Regions from separate parts of the Cedecea sp. NFIX57 genome, predicted to be linked through region 1. Evidence: predicted binding sites of a transcription regulator. Region 1 holds the regulator's gene; each other region holds the start of a gene.
What was found. Region 1 encodes sigma-54, which starts transcription at its own class of promoters, with help from an activator protein. Its sites were predicted from a motif close to GTTGGCACANNTTTCGCTNT; they were not measured.
Positions count from the first base shown of each region.

Region 1 (4,197 bases):
TCAGTAATTATCTGGTAAAGCTCTTCGTCGCTGCTGGCTGAGCGCAGTCTGCGACAAATAGTTTTATCCGCCAGACGCTTGGCCACCAGGGAAAGCGTGTGCAGGTGAGTTTTTGTCTGGTCAGCCGGTACCAGCAGCGCAAATAACAGGTCAACCGGTTGATTGTCGATGGCATCAAAAGCGATTGGCGTTTCCAGTTGAACAAAGACGCCAACGGCGCGGAGCGTATCTTCCTCCAGTTTACCGTGAGGAATAGCGATGCCGTTGCCAATGCCGGTACTGCCCATACGTTCACGGGTCAGTACGGCTTCGAAAACGACCTGTGGTGGAAGACCAAGCTGCTTGGCTGCCAGTTCGCTGATGATTTCCAGCGCACGTTTTTTACTCTGGCAGTGGACGCCACTGCGAGTACATTCCTGGTTAAGGACATTGCTCAGTTGTAGAGCGGAATCGTTGTTCATCATAAGTTCACCTAAGCACTTTTGTGCAAACGGCCCGCTACTTAAGCAGCGGGCCGGCCATATGCACATCGGATGCCCGGATTATCAGTGTTGTTTTAGTTTATCTTTGTGTTTCGTTAACTGTCGGGCCAGTTTATCAATCAGGCCGTCAATCGCCGCATACATGTCCTGGCCTTCGGCACTGGCATGCAGTTCTCCACCGTTCACATGCAGCGTAGCATCCGCTGTATGGGTGACTTTTTCCACCTTTAATACAATATAGACCTGGTTGATTCTTTCGAAGTACTGCTCCAGTTTGGCAAATTTCGAGTTCAGAAATTCACGTAGTGCCTCAGTGATCTCGACGTTTTGTCCCGTAATGTTGAGCTGCATAGTGTCTTCCTTATCGGTGAAGTCACACCAGCTGTTTACGCTGGTTTGACGGTGGAATGGATAAAGACTCTCGGTACTTCGCAACTGTGCGGCGCGCCACCATGATACCTTGATCTGACAGCATTGAGGTTAACTTACTGTCGCTCAGCGGTTTGGCGGGGTTTTCCGCAGCTATTAACTTCTTCACCAGCGCCCGAATTGCCGTGGAGGAGGCTTCACCGCCGCCTTCGGTATTGACGTGGCTGGAGAAGAAATATTTCAATTCAAAGATGCCGCGTGGGCTATGCAAATATTTCTGAGTGGTCACCCTGGAGATTGTCGACTCATGCATGTCCACCGCCTGAGCAATATCGGCCAGCACCATCGGCTTCATGTGCTCTTCACCGTGCTCAAAGAAGGCCTGCTGCTGTTCGACAATGCAGCGGCTCACGCGCAATAGCGTATCATTGCGGCTTTCCAGGCTTTTGATCAACCATTTCGCTTCCTGCAGGTTACTGCGGATGAACTGCGAGTCACTGTCATTGCGCGTATTGCCGCTCATGGCTGCATATTGCTGGTTGATTTTGAGACGCGGGATGCTGTCTGCGTTAAGCTCTACAACCCAGCGCGCCAGGTGTTTGCGCACCAGTACATCAGGGATAACGTACTCAGGTTCACCCGTTTGGATCGACTGGCCAGGGCGGGGATCAAGAGACTGAATCAGGCACATGGCCTCTTTAAGCGCGTCCTCTTTGATACGCGTGACGCGCATCAACGTCCGGAAGTCATGATTTGCCAGCAGATCTAAATGATCGCTAACGATAAGCCGGGCTTCCGCCAGCCATGGGGTCTCTTTGGCGTATTGAGAAAGCTGAATCAGCAGGCAATCGCGTAAATCCCGCGCGGCAACGCCGACGGGATCAAAACGTTGGATACGTTTGAGGACGGCTTCCACTTCGTCAAGGCTGACATCGTCGTGGCCCAGGCTCTCGAGAATGTCTTCCAGTGGAACAGTGAGATACCCGGTTTCATCCACCGCATCGACAATAGACGTCGCAATAGCGGCATCCGTATCGGAAAATGGTGTCAGATCGACCTGCCACATCAGGTAATCCTGGAGTGACTGGGTCGTTTCACCCTGGTAGATCGGTAGCTCATCGTCCAGATAGTCCGTTCCTGTCCCTGAAGGGGTACCGGCGGTGTAAATTTCATCCCAACTGGCATCCAGAGGCAGCTCATCGGGCATTTCTTTCTGCTCGAGGGCTTCACGGGTATCCATTGCTTCGCTCTCAGGCATTTCCTGAGTATCGATCTCATCATGCAGGTCGGTTTGCTCAAGCAATGGATTACTGTCCAGTGCCTGCTGGAGTTCTTGCTGAAGCTCTAACGTTGAGAGCTGTAGCAGACGAATGGCCTGCTGCAGCTGGGGCGTCATAGCAAGTTGTTGGCTAAGCCGTAATTGCAAACCTTGCTTCATGTTCAGAGCAAACTTCCTCAAATAAGTCGTGTAAGACTTCCCACCCTATCAGAGTCTGAACTCTTCGCCCAGATAGACTCGCTTAACTTGCTCGTCTTCAAGGATTTCTTCCGGTGTGCCGTGGGCAATCAGATGCCCCTGACTAACGATGTAAGCGCGTTCGCAGACGGCCAGCGTCTCGCGGACGTTATGATCGGTAATCAACACGCCGAGGCCGCTGTCACGCAGGTGCTCGATGATGCGTTTGATATCAATAACGGAAATAGGGTCAACCCCGGCAAAGGGTTCATCCAGCAAAATGAATTTCGGGTTGGCCGCCAGCGCGCGGGCGATTTCAACGCGGCGACGTTCACCGCCGGAGAGCGACTGCCCAAGGTTGTTGCGCAGGTGCGAAATGTGGAACTCTTCCATCAGCTCGTTAGCGCGATCGTCACGCTGCTCTGACGTAAGATCGTCACGAATCTGCAGTACCGCCATCAGGTTATCAAATACGCTCAGGCGACGGAAAATGGACGCTTCCTGCGGCAAATAACCGATGCCGCGACGCGCGCGAGCATGTAGTGGCAGTAAGCTGATGTCTTCTTCATCAATAATGATGTTGCCCGCATCGCGTGGCACGATCCCCACCACCATGTAAAACGTCGTAGTTTTACCGGCACCGTTCGGCCCGAGTAACCCCACAATTTCACCTGATTTAACGGTCAGGCTGACGTCTTCGACTACGCGGCGGCCTTTGTAGGCTTTGGCCAGGTTTTTCGCAATTAAAGTTGCCATAACGAATCAGTTACTCTTTTTCGGTGCCGGTTGCTGGCCGTTTTTGTTTTGCAACTGAGACGGTACCAGTACGGTGGTCACGCGTTTGCCTTTCTCGCTAAACGCCTGCATTTTTTGCTCTTTCACCAGGTAGGTGATTTTGTCGCCGGTGATGTTGCTGTCCAGTTGTTCAAGGTAAGCGTTGCCGGTCAGCACAACGAAGTCTTTAGCCAATTCATAATGCATGGTTGAGGCGTGGCCTTTTACCGGCTTACCGTTGTCCTGCATTTGATAGAAAGTAGCAGGGTTACCATAGCCATCAATCACCTCTTTGCCTTGTTCACCGCCTGGGCGGGTCACAACGACTTTATCGGCGTTGATTTTGATCGTGCCCTGGGTCACAACCACATTGCCGGTGAAGGTGACGACGTTGCCCTGCATATCGAGAGACTGCTGGTCGGATTCGATATGAATAGGTTGGTCGGTATCACCCGTCAGTGCCCAGGCAGACAAAGGTGCGGCAAAGAGCGAACCAAGCAGAACAAGTTTAAGGCTGAGTTTGTTTATTTTGGATTTCATAAGAGGTCTTAACCTTTTCAATCAGCTGTGCAGTTTGGCTGCGTAAATTGCCACGCATTTTCAGGCCACTGGAGTTAAATGTGGTGCCGTACAGGGTAACAAGATCGTCAGAAGCGACATCCTGAGTGATTAAATTCACCTGCGCATTATCCGTCGTGATTTTGCGTAACTGAGAATCAGGCGTTAGCGCTGTGACGATGACGTTGCCGTACAAATAAAGCATTTTATCATCGGTAAGTTTGGCGCGATCCGCGTGAATTTCCCATGTGGCGATTTTATTTTCATCGTACTGAGTCATGACCGGCTTAGTGAACCATGAAATGCCAGTATCGGAAAAGTATTCAACGTGTTGAGCAATAAGCTTATAGTTCAACGCGCCCTGCGGGTTGTATACGACCGTTGTGGAGAATTCGCTTTGGTAAGTCGGCGTGTCGTTGTTAACGGTTACGCTAGGTTCGTCCTTCTCCGTCAGATTCAGGCCGATAAGCACTAATGCCGCAATGGCGAGCAGGAAAATAATCCAACGTTTGGTCTTGCTCATATGGATTGCCCTTTAGCCTCATCAAGCTTGCCTTG
Region 1 covers NZ_FXAS01000008.1:86,302-90,498, reverse strand. The annotation lists gene ptsN (PTS IIA-like nitrogen regulatory protein PtsN) at 1-464, opposite strand, end outside; gene hpf (ribosome hibernation promoting factor) at 546-833, opposite strand; gene rpoN (RNA polymerase factor sigma-54) at 856-2,289, opposite strand; gene lptB (LPS export ABC transporter ATP-binding protein) at 2,338-3,063, opposite strand; gene lptA (lipopolysaccharide ABC transporter substrate-binding protein LptA) at 3,070-3,621, opposite strand; gene lptC (LPS export ABC transporter periplasmic protein LptC) at 3,590-4,162, opposite strand; gene kdsC (3-deoxy-manno-octulosonate-8-phosphatase KdsC) at 4,159-4,197, opposite strand, start outside.

Region 2 (4,197 bases), on a different contig from region 1:
ATAAAAAAACCCCGCCTTTACAGGCAGGGCTTCAGCAGACTGCAGAAAAGAAACTTAAGCTTCTTTGCTACCACGACCCGCACGTTTACGGTCGTTTTCAGTCAGGTGGCGCTTACGAATACGCACGGACAGCGGGGTCACTTCTACCAGTTCGTCGTCATCGATGAACTCCAGAGCTTGCTCCAGGGTCATTTTCTGCGCAGGAACCAGAGTGGTCGCTTCGTCAGTACCGGAAGCACGCATGTTGGTCAGCTTCTTACCGGTCAGGCAGTTAACGGTCAGGTCGTTAGAACGACTGTGGATACCGATGATCTGGCCTTCGTAAACCTCAGCCCCGTGGCCCAGGAACAGCTTGCCGCGATCCTGCAGACCGAACAGTGCAAACGCAACCGCTTTACCCTGACCGTTGGAGATCAGCACGCCGTTCTGACGCTGGCCCACTTCGCCCTGACGGATATCGTCATAGTGGCTGAAGGTGGAGTATAGCAGACCGGTACCGGAGGTCATGGTCATGAATTCGTTACGGAAGCCGATCAGACCACGACTTGGGATAACGTAGTCAAGACGCACGCGGCCTTTGCCGTCTGGATTCATGTTTTTCAGGTCGCCTTTACGCTCACCGAGCGCCTGCATCACGGAACCCTGATGCTGCTCTTCAACGTCCAGAGTCACGTTCTCGAACGGCTCTTGTTTGCGGCCGTCGATTTCGCGGAAGATAACTTTCGGACGGGATACCGCCAGTTCGAAACCTTCGCGACGCATGTTTTCAATCAGAACGGACAGGTGCAGTTCACCACGACCGGAAACGCGGAATGCGTCCGCATCTTCGGTTTCTTCAACACGCAGCGCAACGTTGTGAACCAGCTCTTTGTTCAGACGATCAAGAATCTGACGAGAGGTTACGAACTTACCTTCTTTACCGCAGAACGGAGAAGTGTTGACGTTGAAGAACATGGAAACGGTTGGTTCATCTACGGACAGCGCCGGCAGCGCTTCAACATTTTGCGGGTCGCAAATGGTGTCGGAGATGTTCAGCTCGCCCAGGCCGGTGATAGCGATGATGTCGCCAGCTTCAGCTTCGGTAGACTCGATACGCTCCAGACCCAGGTGGGTCAGCACTTTACCGACTTTACCGTTACGGGTTTTCCCTTCGCTATCAATGATAGTGATCTGCTGGTTTGGCTTCACTTTACCGCGTTTGATGCGGCCGATGCCGATAACACCAACGTAGTTGTTGTAGTCCAGCTGGGAAATTTGCATCTGCAGTGGACCATCAAGGTCAACGCTTGGTGCCGGTACGCGATCAACGATAGCCTGGTACAGCGGGGTCATGTCTTCCGCCATATCAGTGTGATCCATACCCGCGATACCGTTCAGTGCGGATGCATAGATGATTGGGAAGTCGAGCTGTTCGTCGGTCGCATCAAGGTTAACGAACAGGTCAAAGACCTGATCCACAACCCAGTCAGGACGCGCGCCAGGGCGGTCAACTTTGTTGATAACCACGATCGGCTTCAAACCATGGGCAAACGCCTTCTTGGTTACGAAGCGCGTCTGCGGCATTGGGCCATCCATTGCGTCAACCACCAGCAGAACGGAGTCAACCATTGACATTACGCGCTCAACTTCACCACCGAAGTCGGCGTGTCCTGGGGTATCAACGATGTTGATACGGTAGTCATTCCATTTGATAGCGGTGTTTTTAGCGAGGATGGTAATCCCACGCTCTTTCTCCAGGTCATTGGAGTCCATCACGCGTTCAGTAGTTTCAGCACGCTCACTGAAGGTACCAGACTGCTGCAGCAGCTTATCAACCAGGGTAGTTTTACCGTGGTCAACGTGCGCGATGATGGCGATATTACGCAGATTTTCGATCACAACTTTGCCTCAGGCATTAGAAATAGCGCGTTATTGTACACGTATTAATCGAAGGACAGAACAGGATCACAAAGAACCTTTACAAACAATGCAGAAAGTAAGGGTTTGTGATCGCTTTCACGGAGCTAAAAAGGGAGCCATAACGTAAATTGCACCAATATGGTGCTCAGGTTTCATACTGAAGCACTATATTGGTGCAAATTATTCATCCTGGTGCAGCCCTTTTGCACTATGGTGCGCATGATAGCGCCTTTTTAGGGTGATTTAAAAGTTGGCACAGATTTCGCTTTAAACATTTTATGGCGAAAAGCCACATTAAGAAGTGTTTGATTACCTCGTTACCACGACGACTACACCAATCCGGGAGAGTTTAAGTATGTCCGCTGAACACGTTTTGACGATGCTGAATGAGCATGAAGTTAAGTTTGTTGATCTGCGCTTTACCGACACTAAAGGTAAAGAACAGCACGTCACTATTCCTGCTCATCAGGTAAATGCTGACTTCTTCGAAGAAGGCAAAATGTTTGACGGCTCCTCGATTGGTGGCTGGAAAGGTATCAACGAATCCGACATGGTGCTGATGCCAGATCCAACCACAGCGGTCATCGACCCGTTCTTCGCGGACTCTACCCTGATTATCCGCTGTGACATTCTCGAGCCAGGCACCATGCAGGGCTACGACCGTGACCCGCGTTCTATTGCAAAACGCGCTGAAGACTACCTGCGCTCTACCGGCATCGCAGACACCGTTCTGTTCGGGCCAGAGCCAGAATTCTTCCTGTTCGACGATATTCGTTTCGGCAGCTCTATCTCCGGCTCCCACGTTGCTATCGATGATATCGAAGGCGCATGGAACACCGGCACCAAATACGAAGGCGGTAACAAAGGCCACCGTCCAGCGGTGAAAGGCGGTTACTTCCCAGTGCCACCGGTCGACTCTTCTCAGGACCTGCGTTCTGCTATGTGTCTGACCATGGAGCAAATGGGCCTGGTTGTTGAAGCTCATCACCACGAAGTGGCGACCGCTGGTCAGAACGAAGTGGCAACCCGCTTCAACACCATGACCAAAAAAGCTGACGAAATTCAGATCTACAAATACGTTGTACACAACGTGGCTCACGCTTACGGCAAAACCGCGACCTTTATGCCAAAACCAATGTTTGGCGATAACGGTTCCGGCATGCACTGCCACATGTCCCTGTCCAAGAACGGCGTAAACCTGTTCTCTGGTGACAAATATGCTGGCCTGTCTGAGCAAGCGCTGTACTACATCGGTGGTGTTATCAAACACGCTAAAGCAATCAATGCCCTGGCGAACCCAACCACCAACTCCTACAAGCGTCTGGTCCCAGGCTACGAAGCTCCAGTTATGCTGGCTTACTCTGCCCGTAACCGTTCTGCTTCTATCCGTATCCCGGTTGTTGCGTCTCCGAAAGCACGTCGTATCGAAGTGCGCTTCCCGGACCCAGCGGCTAACCCATACCTGTGCTTCGCAGCGCTGCTGATGGCGGGTCTGGACGGTATTAAGAACAAGATCCACCCAGGCGAAGCCATGGACAAAAACCTGTATGACCTGCCGCCAGAAGAAGCGAAAGAGATCCCACAGGTTGCTGGCTCTCTGGAAGAAGCACTGAATGCACTGAACGAAGACCGTGAGTTCCTGACTGCGGGTGGCGTATTCACCGACGACGCTATCGATGCTTACATCGCACTGCGTATCGAAGAAAACGACCGCGTTCGCATGACTCCGCATCCGGTAGAGTTCGAGCTGTACTACAGCGTCTAATTGAAGTTGTTTTTTGTTGCCGTGGAAACTTTGGCCCATCTTCGGATGGGCTTTTTTCTCCATCGGATCCCTCTGTGACGCTGTTTTTTGTCACCCAAATACTATAATGCACTAAAACGGTGCACGGAGACTGCTGTATGGCAACTGGCGCGCTGCCCGATGCTGGGCAGATTCTGAATTCTCTCATCAACAGCATCCTGCTCGTGGATGACGAGCTGGCGGTTCATTACGCTAACCCTGCGGCTCAGCAATTGCTGGCGCAGAGTTCACGCAAGCTGTACGGCACACCGTTGCCGGACCTGTTGAGTTATTTCTCGTTGAATATAGGCGTCATGCAGGAAAGCCTGATGGCAGGCCAGGGGTTTACCGACAACGAGGTAACGCTGGTCATTGATGGCCGATCGCACATTCTCTCTCTGACGGCGCAAAAGCTTCCGGAAGGGTACATCCTGATGGAAATGGCGCCGATGGATAATCAGCGTCGATTGAGTCAGGAACAGCTGCAACATGCGCAGCAGATTGCCGCCCGAGAT
Region 2 covers NZ_FXAS01000036.1:13,111-17,307, reverse strand. The annotation lists gene typA (ribosome-dependent GTPase TypA) at 55-1,878, opposite strand; gene glnA (glutamate--ammonia ligase) at 2,255-3,664, shown strand; gene glnL (nitrogen regulation protein NR(II)) at 3,802-4,197, shown strand, end outside.
Region 2: the regulator sigma-54 is predicted to act here: its motif matches at 2,149-2,168, upstream of glnA (glutamate--ammonia ligase).

Region 3 (4,197 bases), on a different contig from region 1:
TAAAGATTGTGGCCTGTGTCTGTGGCTGCCCGTCGCCCCCCATCGAGCCGTAAACCAGCGTTCTGCCATCGGCGAGCCTGGCCGCCGCCGGATTCAGGGTGTGGAACGGTTTTTTGCCCGGCGCCAGCGCTAGCAGATGCTCTGCATCGAGGCTGAAAGAAGCGCCGCGGTTTTGCCACAGCACGCCGCTTTTAGGCAGCACAACCCCGCTGCCGAATTCGTGATAAATACTCTGGATAAACGACACAGCCAGGCCGTTACCGTCTATAACGCCCATCCAGACCGTGTCGCCGGGGCCTTTGCCTTTACCCCACGGGGCGGCGCTTTGGTCGTCAATTTTCGCGGCCAGCAGATCCAGCTCTTCGGGATCTAACAGATTTTGTATTGAGGTCGCGATCAGGCGCGGGTCGGTGATATGTGTGTCGCGAAGCGCAAAGGCTTTTTTAGTGGCTTCCACGATGCGGTGTACGGTCTGAACTTCACTGGCGTTTGCCATCGACAGGCGGTCGGTAATGCCGAGGATCGCCAGCGAGACCAGCCCTTGCGTCGGCGGGGCGAGGTTAAAAACTTCCCCGGCCTGGTGCTCAAGCCGAAGCGGTTTGGTACGAGTGGCCCGGTGTGCGGCCAGATCGGCCGCTGTGACTGGCAGCCCCAGTTCGGCCAGCTCTTCGGCAATGATTGAGGCCAGAGGGCCACGATAGAAACTGTCCAGGCCTTCAACCGTCATTCGCGTCAGGGTCGCGGCCAGTAGGGGCTGCGTGAAACGACTCCCGATCGCGGGCACTTCACCACGCTGCAGGAACGTGTCGGCAAAACCGGGAATATCAACCAGCTCGGCGTATTTGCTTTGTGTCGCGTTCGCCTGAGAGGCGGTGACCGGGATCCCGTCCGCCGCATAGCGAATAGCGTCTGCCATCAGGCGGGAAAGCGGCAACTGCCCGCCGCCAAGCTCTGACGACACTTTTAGCGCTTCTGCCCAGCCGCTCAACGTGCCGGGCACGGTCAATGCAGCGCGAGTGCCGCGATGGGGAATGGCGCGTTCTCCCCGGTAGAAATCCAGCGATGCCAGTGAGCCGGCAGCGCCGCTGGCGTCGATGGCAACGGGTTCGCCTTCAGGCGGAACAATCAGCCAAAATCCGTCCCCGCCTATGCCGTTCATATGCGGATAAACCACCGCGATAGTAGCGGCTGCGGCGACCATCGCTTCAATCGCATCGCCGCCCTGACGCAGGACGGAGAGCGCACTTTCAGAGGCCAGATGGTGAGGCGTCACCGCCATACCACCGGGGGCCATATTGCTTTGCATATTTTTCTTCTCTTGCAGGAATTCCGCTCGGATAGGGAAATCAGAAGCAAGAGATGTTCCAGGTTGACGAGGATCGTTTCACTGTGTCAGGCTTCGATGAAACAAAAGTTACAGGAGTCAGCATGAAACAGTTAGACGAGCGGTTGCGGGCGTCATGGGCGCTTTTTTCCCCACAGGAGCAGCGCGTGGCCTCGTTCATCGTTGACCATTTTGATGACTTGATCAGCTACAACAGCGCTGAGCTGGCGCGGCTTTCAGGTGTGTCCAAGGCCACCGTGAGTCGCCTGTTTAAGCGCTTAGGTTATGAGCGCTACAAGGATATGCGCGAAGAACTTCGTACCCTGCGCCAGAGCGGGATGCCGCTGACGGAAAACCGCGATGCCGTGCAGGGCAACACGCTGCTGGCGCGCCATTACAAGCAGGAAATGGCGAACCTTACTCAACTGGTGAATCAGCTGGAAGCAGGCCCTTTTGCCGAAGTGGTCACTGCCCTTGTGACCGGGAAGCGTCTGTTTATCATCGGGATGCGTAACTCCTGGCCGGTGGCGATGCACTTGCGCCAGCAGCTTTTGCAGGTGCGCAGCGGCGTACATTTGCTCCCGCAGCCGGGGCAGACGCTGGCGGAAGAGCTGGTGGATATTGGCCCGGAAGATTGCGTCGTCACCGTGGCATTTCGCCGCCGGACACGCATTATCAAGCCGCTGCTGGCAAGCCTGCAGCAGCGCGGTATACCGCTGGTGGTGTTGAGTGAGCCCGGTTCAGTGGGGCTGACCACCCACTCTGGCTGGCATTTGAGCGCGCCGCTCGATAGCGTTTCGGCGTTCGACAGCTACAGCAGCGCCATGAGCCTGGTGAATTTACTGGCTAACGCGGTACTGCATGAATCATTGACCAGCGGGCGTCAGCGTATCCATAATATCGCTGAATTGTATACAGAGCTGGACGAGCTCGAACAGCGTTAATGCTCCTCACTGGTGCAGCTGCACAGTTCGGGTGAGCCAAAAGAGTTCATCGTTTTTACCCAAACCTGTTTTTCCGCGCTGGCTTAGGTCTGTCAGCCGGAAAAAATTTTGCCTGCGGCTGGCACATTAGTTGCAAAAGATGATTATAAGAATCTTTTGTTTCAATCTCAGACTCAAGGAATCGCCATGTTTGATATTCAGCAGTTTTCCCAGATCAATCCGCCGCACCGTTTGCTGATGGGGCCAGGCCCGATCAATGCCGATCCGCGCGTGCTGCGTGCCATGGCGAGCCAGCTTATCGGCCAGTATGACCCGGTGATGACGGGTTACATGAATGAGGTGATGGTGCTGTACCGCCAGCTCTTCCGCACGGAAAACAAGTGGACGATGCTGGTGGACGGCACTTCCCGCGCCGGGATCGAGGCCATTTTACTGTCGGCTATTCGCCCTGGCGATAAAGTGCTGGTGCCAGTGTTTGGCCGCTTTGGTCACCTGCTGTGTGAGATTGCCCGCCGCTGCCGCGCTGAAGTGCACACCATTGAAGTGCCGTGGGGTGAAGTGTTCAGCCCGCAGCAAATCGAAGACGCCATCAAAGCGGTGAAACCTCGCCTGCTGCTGACCGTGCAGGGCGATACTTCCACCACGATGCTGCAGCCGCTGGCCGAACTGGGTGAGATCTGCCGCCGCCACGGCGTGCTGTTTTACACCGATGCCACGGCGTCGTTTGGCGGGAACGAACTGCTCACCGATGCCTGGGGACTGGATGCCGTTTCCGCCGGGCTGCAAAAATGTCTGGGCGGCCCGTCGGGCAGCTCACCGGTCACCCTTAGCCCGCAGATGGAAGAGGCAATTCGCCGCCGTAAATGCGTGGAAGAAGGCATTCGCACCGCCGCCCATCAGGACGGGGACGAAGAGATGATCTACTCCAACTACTTCGATCTGGGCATGATCATGGATTACTGGGGGCCAGAACGCCTGAACCACCACACGGAAGCGACGAGCATGCTGTTTGCCGCCCGCGAATGCGCCCGCGTTATCCTGGAAGAAGGTCTGGATGAAGGCATTGCCCGTCATGAATTACATGGCAGAGCAATGGTGGCGGGGATCCAGGGCATGGGGCTGGAGACCTTTGGCGACCTTAAGCACAAGATGAACAACGTCCTCGGCGTGACTATCCCGACTCAGGTTCACGGCGAAGAAGTGCGTAAACTCCTGCTGGAAGATTTCCATATCGAGATCGGCACCTCCTTCGGCCCGCTGCAGGGCAAAATCTGGCGCATCGGCACCATGGGCTATAACGCCCGTAAAGACTGCGTGCTGCAAACGCTCACCGCGCTGGAAGCGGTGCTTAACCGCCTCGGCTTTAAAAGCGTGCAGGGTGAAGCGATGCAGGCGGCGTGGAACGTTTACGCACAGGGTGCCCGTTAATGGGCGCGCCGCTTATGGATGCTAACTATGCCGCGGTTGCCGCCCAGCGCGTCATGGACAGAGCCGACCAACTGGCCGCTATCAGCGAAAGCGCGGGCCAGCTGACCCGCGTTTACCTTTCGGTGCAGCATTTGCGGGCGAATCAGCTGGTGGCCGGCTGGATGGAGCAGCTCGGCATGACGACCTGGCAGGATGCGGTCGGCAATATTTGTGGGCGCTATGAGGGCAGACAAGAAGGCGCGAAGGCGATTCTGCTGGGGTCCCATCTTGATACGGTACGCAATGCGGGTCGCTACGATGGGATGCTCGGCGTTCTGTGCGCCCTGGAAGTTGTCGCCTACCTTTATCAAAACAATACCCAGCTCGAACAGGCTATCGAAATTGTCGGCTTTGGCGATGAAGAGGGCACCCGGTTCGGGGTTACTCTGCTGGGGAGCCGGGGTATCACCGGCAGCTGGCCTGAACACTGGCTGAGCTGTGAAGATGCCAGCGGCGTCAGCG
Region 3 covers NZ_FXAS01000004.1:2,359-6,555, forward strand. The annotation lists gene B9Y90_RS03925 (gamma-glutamyltransferase family protein) at 1-1,306, opposite strand, end outside; gene B9Y90_RS03930 (MurR/RpiR family transcriptional regulator) at 1,429-2,268, shown strand; gene B9Y90_RS03935 (pyridoxal-phosphate-dependent aminotransferase family protein) at 2,455-3,696, shown strand; gene hpxK (allantoate amidohydrolase) at 3,696-4,197, shown strand, end outside.
Region 3: the regulator sigma-54 is predicted to act here: its motif matches at 2,386-2,405, upstream of B9Y90_RS03935 (pyridoxal-phosphate-dependent aminotransferase family protein).